One region of the Actinoplanes sp. NPDC048988 genome, then DNA from elsewhere that is predicted to be linked to it. Evidence: riboswitches for the same ligand, from Rfam matches in the RefSeq annotation. Region 1 holds a riboswitch; each other region holds the start of a gene.

Evidence for each region. A riboswitch is a leader RNA that binds a small molecule or an ion and turns the genes downstream of it on or off. The one in region 1 is predicted to bind cyclic di-AMP.
Region 2: it holds a riboswitch for cyclic di-AMP, as region 1 does, so the genes downstream of both, ACGFJ7_RS33125 (NlpC/P60 family protein) here and ACGFJ7_RS18570 (transglycosylase family protein) in region 1, are expected to answer to the same signal.
Region 3: it holds a riboswitch for cyclic di-AMP, as region 1 does, so the genes downstream of both, ACGFJ7_RS38590 (hypothetical protein) here and ACGFJ7_RS18570 (transglycosylase family protein) in region 1, are expected to answer to the same signal.
Region 4: it holds a riboswitch for cyclic di-AMP, as region 1 does, so the genes downstream of both, ACGFJ7_RS28530 (NlpC/P60 family protein) here and ACGFJ7_RS18570 (transglycosylase family protein) in region 1, are expected to answer to the same signal.

The regions. Positions count from the first base shown of each region.
Region 1 is NZ_JBICTW010000005.1:142,999-145,190, reverse strand. Features, by position in the region: gene ACGFJ7_RS18580 ((2Fe-2S)-binding protein) at 1-440, shown strand, start outside; gene ACGFJ7_RS18575 (hypothetical protein) at 487-861, shown strand; cyclic di-AMP (ydaO/yuaA leader) riboswitch at 1,047-1,202, shown strand; gene ACGFJ7_RS18570 (transglycosylase family protein) at 1,205-1,888, shown strand; gene ACGFJ7_RS18565 (hypothetical protein) at 1,870-2,192, opposite strand, start outside.
Region 2 is NZ_JBICTW010000013.1:257,433-259,624, forward strand. Features, by position in the region: gene ACGFJ7_RS33125 (NlpC/P60 family protein) at 1-942, opposite strand, end outside; cyclic di-AMP (ydaO/yuaA leader) riboswitch at 958-1,095, opposite strand; gene ACGFJ7_RS33130 (M56 family metallopeptidase) at 1,218-2,168, opposite strand; gene ACGFJ7_RS33135 (BlaI/MecI/CopY family transcriptional regulator) at 2,173-2,192, opposite strand, start outside.
Region 3 is NZ_JBICTW010000018.1:141,920-144,111, forward strand. Features, by position in the region: gene ACGFJ7_RS38590 (hypothetical protein) at 1-812, opposite strand, end outside; cyclic di-AMP (ydaO/yuaA leader) riboswitch at 816-949, opposite strand; cyclic di-AMP (ydaO/yuaA leader) riboswitch at 1,160-1,295, shown strand; gene ACGFJ7_RS38595 (hypothetical protein) at 1,299-2,192, shown strand, end outside.
Region 4 is NZ_JBICTW010000010.1:183,684-185,875, reverse strand. Features, by position in the region: gene ACGFJ7_RS28535 (LamG-like jellyroll fold domain-containing protein) at 1-762, opposite strand, end outside; cyclic di-AMP (ydaO/yuaA leader) riboswitch at 1,171-1,317, shown strand; gene ACGFJ7_RS28530 (NlpC/P60 family protein) at 1,325-2,137, shown strand; gene ACGFJ7_RS28525 (MsnO8 family LLM class oxidoreductase) at 2,188-2,192, opposite strand, start outside.

The sequences.
Region 1 (2,192 bases):
TCGACGACCGGTACGCGCCGGCGCGGCTCGGGCTGCGCGAGGACGTGCCGGTGTCGGTGCTGCCCGGCGACCCGCTGGCCGGTGGCGGAGAGCCGCGGGTCCGGGTCGCCGGTGACGAGGGCGCGCTGCTGGCGACGCTGCGCCGGACGCTGCTCGACGAGCATGTGACGCCGCTGCTCGACACCGTTGCCGACGCGACCCGGGTCAGCCGGCGCCTGCTGCTGGGGTCACTCTCGGCGGGGGTCGCGCACGCGGCTCAGCGGGCCGCCGCGGTGGCCGGGGTGCCGCCGGGGGAGACGACGGGCCGGGTGCTGCGGACGCTGGGGGTGGCGGGGCTGGTCGAGTGGAACGCCGAGCGGGTCCGTCGCCGCACGTGCTGCCTGGCATTCACGATTCCGCATCAGCGGCTCTGCGCGGACTGTTCGATCCAGCGGCGCTGAACCGAACATGGGAGCGCTCCCGTATGGGTACCAGGGAGGCATGCTCATGGCGTTGTTGTTGGATCTCGCGAACATCCTCGGTGGATTGCTGCTGGCCGCGGCCCTGCTGCGGCAGATTCCCCGGGTGGGCGGTGGGGTGGGCGGGTTCGCCGACAAGGTGGCGTGCTGGGGCTGGGTGGTCGGCGTCGTCGCCCTGGTGGCCGGCGGCTACTACCTGCTTGTGCACCTGTTCGACGGGCCGCACGTCTTCCACTTCGAGGTGGTCGGTATCGCCGTCGGCGTCGCGCTGCTCTGGGACCGCCTGACCGGTCGCAAACCGGTCGAACCGGGCGCCGCGCCGTTCGGCCGGGGACTGCTGCTGACGATCTTCGGTCTCGTCGCCATTGTCGTCGGGCTGCAGGGCCTGGTAACGCCGGACTGATCGTGCCTGGTCGCGGCCTTGATCGTGGTGGCCCACATAACGGGACGAAATCGGGCACATTCCCGGCCTGGGCGTACTGAGAACAACGTCACGATCGCCCTTCGGGCCTTTGCCGACCGTCGCCGGGCGTGGTTACGGTCGGCCGGTCCCACGATCGTGGGCACCGCGGGCGGAACGCCGAGTCCTGCCGCCGCCCGACGGAATTCAACTCAGGCATGGAGCGGGGGACCCACACGTTCCTCGGCACGCCCAGCGCGTGCCTCGGGGTGAAGCCGCCACGTGCGGCCGGGCACCTCAGCCCGAACCCGACAGCTCACCTCGTAGGCGTGGAGGTTGTTCTTCCATGGCACAGACCCGTAAGCACACCATCGCCCTCGGCCTGACCACCGCCGGCGTGGCCGGAGCGTTCGCCCTGTTCGGTGCGGCCCAGCCGGCTCAGGCCGCGGGCAGCGTCAACTGGGACGCCGTCGCCCAGTGCGAGTCCGGCGGCAACTGGAGCATCAACACCGGCAACGGCTACCACGGTGGCCTGCAGTTCACCAAGAGCACCTGGAAGGCCTACGGCGGCGGCAAGTACGCCAGCACCGCCGACAAGGCGAGCCGCAGCGAGCAGATCCGGATCGCCGAGAAGGTCCTCGACGGTCAGGGCATCGGCGCCTGGCCTGTCTGCGGCAAGAAGGCCGGCTCGTCCAAGAGCTACAAGGGCCACAACACCAGCGGCGCTTCGGAGACGAAGAAGTCGTCGGTGAAGAAGAAGTCGACGAGCACGCACAGCAGCCACAGCACCCACAGCACGCACAAGAAGTCGACCTCGACGACCCACAAGTCGAGCGCGAAGACGACGTCGACCCACAAGTCGACGACCCGGACCAGCGGTGACTTCTACGTGGTCCGCGCCGGCGACACCCTGGCCAAGATCGCCAACCGCTACCAGATCGAGGGTGGCTGGGAGCGGCTCGCCGAGCTCAACAAGAGCATCATCGACGACCCGAACCTGATCTTCCCGGGTCAGCGCATCGCGATCTGAGCGATCTCCCCGAAAGTGACCCGGCGGCTCGCCCGGACCTCGGTGTTCCCCCGCACCGGGGCCGGGGCCGCCGCCAGCACCGCGGCCGCCTGCGATTCCTCGCGCAGGCTGCTCGCGGCGCGCCGGGCCAGCGAGGTGTCGTGCCAGGCCGTGGCCTCGGCCTCGACGGCCAGGTCGTAGCACTGGCGCAGCCACGCGGCCGAGGCCCGCGCGATCACCAGTTCCTGGTCGACCGGGTGCAGCCGCGCGTCCCAGCCGTTGCGCCCGGCGATCGCGTCACCCAGCGCCGAAGCCGGGAGCTCGC
Region 2 (2,192 bases), on a different contig from region 1:
CACGTGGTCACCCGTGTGCGGAGCGTGGACCATCTTGCCGCCGCCGATGTAGAGGCCGACGTGATGGAGGCTTCCGGGGAAGAAGAAGACCAGGTCACCCGGTTGCAACTCGTCCCGCGACACCGCCTTGCCCTCGTTCCACTGGTCTTTCGTGTAGTGGTCGAGGTGGACACCGACGCTGCCCCAGGCCTCCTGGGTCAGACCGGAGCAGTCGTACGTGTTCGGTCCTGCCGACCCGAAGACGTACGGCTTGCCGATCAGGTCGCACGCGCGCTGAGCCGCACGCCCGCCCTTGTCATTGGTGTACGTGACCGGACAGGCGCCCAACCGCAGGGGCCCGTCCGAGGCGTCCGCCGAGCCGTACGCCTGGATCCGCAGTTTCTGCAGCGCGGTGATCTTGGTTTCGATCGCCTTCTTGCGGGTGGACAGGTCCTTGTCGCGCGCGGCGACGGACTTGGTCACGATATCCAGGTCGGACTTGGTGGCGGTGAGCTTGTCGCGCAGCGCCGCCACGCCCTTGATCTGCTCCTGCTGATGACGAGCCAGCTGATCGAGATAGGTCAGCTTGTCGGTCAGCCCGGTCGGCGAGCCACTGATGATCATGGCATCGAGGGCGTTCGGCGCACCCTGCTTGTACGCGTCGACGGCCAGGCCTTGCACCTGGGCCATCGCCAGGTCGACCTGCACCTGGAGCGGGTTGAGCTGGGCGGCGAGCTTCTTCTGCTGAGCGCGGTTCTTGAGCAGCTGGTTGTGCACGTCGTTGTACTGCTCGATGACCGGCTCGAGGTCGTTCCACTGCTTGTCGATCTGGGCCTCGACCGTGGAGGGCGAGGGTGTGGCGTGCGCGACGGCTGGTCCGGTGACAACGACCCCGACCGTCGCGAGTGCGCAGACGAGTCCACGCAGAACTGCGGCGCGGCCGCGCGCCCCAATCCGTTTCACGTTGGGTGTGACGTCCTTTCTTCCCTCGAGCCGCCGACCGGGTTAGCTGACGGGTTCGGACGGGAAGACGCGTCCGGCCGCGAGGCATCGCGGCTTCACCCCAACCACTCGGGTCCCCGGTTCGCCCACACGACGATTAGGCGGTGGTCCGTCAGATCGGCCGGGTGGACGATGGGGGGCTGCCGAACCGGGGACCACCGTACTCCGGATCATGTGGAGAACTGAAGCCGCCGCGTACGGGAAACTGTTTGCTCCGAAAGGCATACACAGAGTAACTAGAGGGGCCAGTGGTCCAGCGCACGGTCAAGCCAGGGCACCACGAGAATCACGGTGGGTAATACCAGCAGACCAGCGGCGGCGAGCGCGGCGGCCACGTTCAGGCCGACGGACACGGTGTGCGGCTTGGCCAGCCGGGCCAGCCTCCGGCGCCTCGCGTCACCCGTCGGGTCGGCCCGCGCGTCCTCCGCCAGGGGGACGGCGTCGGTCAACCGCTCGAGGGCGGCCCGCAACGGCTCGGCGCCGGCCTTCCGCCGGGCCACGTCGTCCGAGATCATTTCCAGCAGCAGATGTACGGCGTCGAGGGGCGCCCGGCTGCGCAACGGCTGCGGCACGGCGCGGTAGAAGGCGGTGAACGACTCCATCACCACCTCGTGCCGGTGGCGCAGATGGGTCTGCTCGTGGGCGAGGACCGCGTCGACCTGTTCCCGGTCGAGCACCTGGAGCACGCCGTTGCTCAGCACGACCCGCGGCTCGCGGCCGGGCACGCAGTACGCCAGCGGCAGCGCCCCGTCGAGCACGCGCAGGTTGTCGGGGCCCAGCTCGCGATGCTGTTCGGCCCGGTCGAGCAGGTCGACGAGCTCGCGGTGGCGGGCCCGGCGCACCCGCGAGCGCCGGGTGACCCGGACCAGCGAGACGATGAGCCGCAGGATGATGACGCCGGCCACGACCAGGGCGCCGATCAGCGCGGTGGCGGCGACCGGCTTGCCGGAGCCGGCGGCCCGGGTCACCTCGTACGGCGCCGAGAGGACCACGCCGAGGGCGGACAGCACGGCGCTCAGGGTGATCGACTGCCAGAGCAGGACGGCCGCCACCGGGGCCCGGTCGGGCCAGCGCGCGCGGGCCAGCGCACCCGGGACGACCAGCGACAGGGTCAGGCCGAGCGCGCCGAGCAGAAGCGCCGTCACCCCGCCGACCGCCCCACCCACCGCCCGGACCGAGACCGGCAAGCCGTCATTTCTTCGTGACTGCTT
Region 3 (2,192 bases), on a different contig from region 1:
TCACCGCTGTTCTGCTCGCGGAAGCAGGCGACATAACGGGTGAAGCCGTCCGCTTGCGCTTGCTTGAGGGCATTGAGCGTCCGAGGACTCAGGCACCCGCTCGTGGTGGGATCAGGCTCGGAGCAGCTCTCGGAGGGCAGCGAGCCGTCGGAGTCGCGCGGCGCCGCGCCCGCCTTCTGCTTGCTGGAGGAGCTGACGGCCTTGTCGCCGGCCTGCGGCGCGTCCTGACCGGTCTTGTCGTTCCCGCCGGTGTTGGCGGCCTTCAGAGCGGCCTCGGCCTGCACCTTGCGCTTGGCCATGAGCGCGACCTGCTTCTGCTCGTTGCGCACCTCGGTGTCGATGGCGACCTTGGCGGCCTGCTGGGCGTCGCGGGTGTTCTTGAGCGCCGCCACCGCCGTGTTCTCCTTGACCGCGATCGTCTCGAGCGTCTCGGCCCGGTCGAGGAAGCCCTCGGACGAGCCACCCGACAGCAGCGCGCTCATCGGGCCGAGGCGCCCGGTGCGGTACGACTGCTGGATGAGCTCGTCCAGTGCCGCCTGCCGCGGGGCGAGCTGCTTGTCGAGCTCCTTGAGCTTGGCCGCCAGTTCGGTCTGGCGCTTGCGCGAGCGGTCCAGCGCCTCCTTGGCCTCGACGAACCCCTTGGAGGCGGCCTCGAGCTGCTGGATGAGGGTCTTGGGGGCGCCCTCGCCGTCGTCGCCCGTGTCGCCCGGCGCGGCCGACGCCGGGCCGGCCACCGCTAACGCGAGACCAAAGATCGCGACGAGCATCGCCATGGTGGCTGCCAGTCGTCGCCGGACAGTCTTCTGCCGCACACCTGTTCCTTCCGTCGGCCGCCGACCGAGTTAGCTGACGGGTTCGGGACGGAAGTTGATCCCTACCGCTGGCGCGGATTCACCCCGGAAAGATTGGTTCCCCGGCTCGTCCGGAAACGATTAGGCGGCGATCCCCGGGGGGTGGGGACCGGCACCGACCATACCGAAGACATCGAACGATCGACAGTTATCGCACGCGAAGCAATTGAATGGCGACGCACAGTAGCCACTATTACTGAATGTCACAGGTGGACTACGCGAATAACGTTTTGCCAGGCCTGAAGCCTCTCTTGTTCTCGGGTAAACTGACCGCCGGTCCGCCTAACCAGGCACCGCCCCCGAGGTGCCGGCGGCCACCGCCCAATCGCCGTGAGGCGAGCCGGGGAACCAGGTCAGTCATGGGGTGCATCCGCGTCAGCGGTAGGGATCGCTTCCGTCCCGAACCCGTCAGCTAACCCGGTCGGCGGTTAACCGGAAGGAACCTGCATGACCGTACGACCCCGCCGGTGGCTGATGCTTGCCCTGGCGCCGATCGTTTCTGTCGCTTTCCTGGCGTCACCCATATCTCCGGCCTACGCCGAGCCCGGCGACGGCACGTCAGCGGCGCCGGACGAGTCGGCCGGCAAACAGAACCTGACTCTCGACGAGCTGATCGAGTCCTCGAACCGCCGATTCGTCCAGGCCAAGGGCGCCGTGGCGAAGTCGACGGCCGCGCAGAAGACTCTCGCCGCCAAGATCAAGACGGCTGAGGCCCGCCGCAACGCGCTGATTCCCGAGGTCAACGCGATCGCCAACCAGCAGTACCGGTTCGGCCAGCTCAACGCGGCCAGCTTCCTGCTGAGCAGCAAGGGCTCGGACGACTTCCTGGCCCGGGCCATGTCGCTCGAGGAGATCAACACCGAGCACGACCGGAAGCTCGGCGAGTTGAACAAGGCGATCGACGAGGTCACGAAGTCCAAGGTGGCACTGGACGCCGAGGTCAAGAAGCAGCAGACCAACCTCGTCGCGATGAAGAAGCAGAAGGAGGCGGCCAGCCAGGCCCTCAACCTGGTCGGCGGCGAAGGCCTCACGCAGGGCCACGTCCTCGCCGAGTCGCCGAAGGCCAAACCCGCGCCGCGCAATTCCGAAGGCGGCTTCTCGCCCGAGTCGTGCACCGTGAAAGATCCGACGACCAGCGGATGCATCACCGCCCGTACATTGAATATGTACAAAGAGACGAAGAAGGCGGGCTTCAACAGGTTCGTGGGCTGTCACCGCGACGGTGGGCCGTTCGAGCACCCGAAGGGCCGGGCCTGCGACTGGTCGTTGCAGAACAGCGGCTTCTCGGTCGCGCACAACGCGGACATGAAGGAGTACGGGAACAACCTGATGGCGTTCCTG
Region 4 (2,192 bases), on a different contig from region 1:
GACCGTGGTGGTGTAGTTACGGGTGTCCGGGTCGAAGCCGCGATCGCCGTTCTGCGACAGGCTCATGGTGATCAGGGACTGCGGGAACCGGGGCAGCAGCGCGTTGGTCTCCTGGGACGTGCTCACGGCCGCGCCGTCGCTCGCGGTGGCCGTCCAGGTGTAGGTCTGGCCCCACTTGAGCGCCCCGGCCGGCACGGTCCAACTGCGTGACGACCGGGTGCCGGACTGGGCCACGGCCGTGCCGGCCGCGTTCGTGACGGTGAACGCGTACGTGGTGGCGTTCGGGCCACCGTCGGGATCGTTGCCGGTGACCATCAGCTCCGGCGTCAGGGTGGGCACGGTGGCACCGGTGCCGGGGTACTGGGCGTCGATCTGCGGCGCGACGTTGCCGGCGGCGGCGAGCGCGGCGGCGGCCCCGCGGGCGACGATCTTCGGGCTGGTGGACTTCTCGACCTGCCGTTGCGGCCGGCTGGCGGGCGGCAGAGCGCCGACGCCCTTGCCGGGTTTACGCCCCGCTCCCCCGTCGGCCCGGGTGTCGGCGGCGGAGGCCGGCCCGGCCCGCAGCGGCCCCCCGTCGAGCTGCCGCGGGACGGGTTTGGCGGCCACCGTCGGCGGGGATTGGAAGTACGCCTTCAGCGATCCCAGCATCGAGACGACGGACGGCCCGCGTTCCAGCTCGCCGGCCAGGTGGAGCGGGACCGCCCCACTGATGGTCAGCGACATCGACGCGAACAAGCCCAGAATTCGTCGTCCGGCGGCCATGGCACTCCGTCCCCGATCGTCATGGCCGCGTTCTGCGCGCCGTGCACAGTGGAGCCGCTTGATCGACTGCCCGGCTAGTGTTCGGGCCGGGCCCGTACTGTTCGGAACGATCTCGAACAGGCCGAACGACCAGCGCCGTCGGCCAAAAAATCATGTGCGCTATTTCACCGAGTCGGATAAGCGCACCGTAGTCAGACAGCTACAATCCGTTTCCGAAACTCCGATGGAACCGGCGAAAGGGGGCGGCGCTCAGCATGCCAACTACTGAGGGTCATTCCGCCTTCGTCACGGGAACGGCAGATCGGGGTGTAGCAAGGTGAGGCCGGCCGCACCCATTGGCCGACTCGCGTCGATCCGGCTCACGCCGAGCCCTGCCCGGGCCGATCGCCGCGACCATGAGCGTTCAGAACACCATGAAGGCATCCGGGGCAGGGACGGGGGAACCACCATCGGCTCACGTACGCAGTGGGCCTTGGGGTGAAGCCGCTCCGCGCGGCCGGGCAACCTTCCCGCCCGAACCCGACAGCTAACCTCGCAGGCGTGCCGGAAGGATCTCCCTACCGTGCACGAACAACGTTCGAGCCGGCGCCGCATGGCCGCCGGCACCATCGCCCTGTCGCTGAGCCTGGGCGCCGGGCAACTGGTCGCCGCCTCCAGCGCCACGGCGGCACCGATCTCCACCGCACAGCTCGCGGCCGTGGCCGCGGCGAAGAAACAGGTCTCGATCCGCACCGCGATCAGCGCCCGCACCATCGCCATGGGCCGGTCGACGAGGATCACGGTCTCCTACCGGAACCCCGCCAACGGCGCCGCGGTCAACTCCGGCACGGTGCGGCTCCAGGCGTACCGCAACGGCAAGTGGGTCACCTGGTTCGCGAAGAAGCTCACCAGTAAGGGCACCGTCGCCTTCACCCCCGCGCCGAAGGTCACCGGCTACTTCCGCACCGTCTACAGCGGCAACAGCGCCTTCGCCGCACGCACCGGCGGAAAACTCAAGGTGACCGTCGTCCGCGTCTCCTCGGGCCGGAGCGCGAAGATCCTGGCCGAGGCGAAGAGGCACGTCGGCAAGCTTTACCTGTACGGCGCGGCCGGCCCCAACCGGTTCGACTGCTCCGGCTACACGATGTACGTCTACCGCAAGTCGGTCGGCGTCAAGCTGCCGCACAAGGCCAACTCCCAGCAGCGGTACGGCCGGGCGATCAGCAAGGGCGCCAAGCAGCCCGGTGACCTGCTCATCTCGCGCCGAGGCTCGTACGGCTACCACGCCGCCGTCTACGCCGGAAACGGGTACATGTACGACTCGCCCCACACCGGCGCCCGGATCAGCAAGCGCAAGATCTTCAACGCCAACTACGTGGTCCGCCGCCTGGCCTGACCGCCACTCCCGCGGCCGGCGTCAATGGGGATGCCGGCCGCGGGAGCGGTTCAGG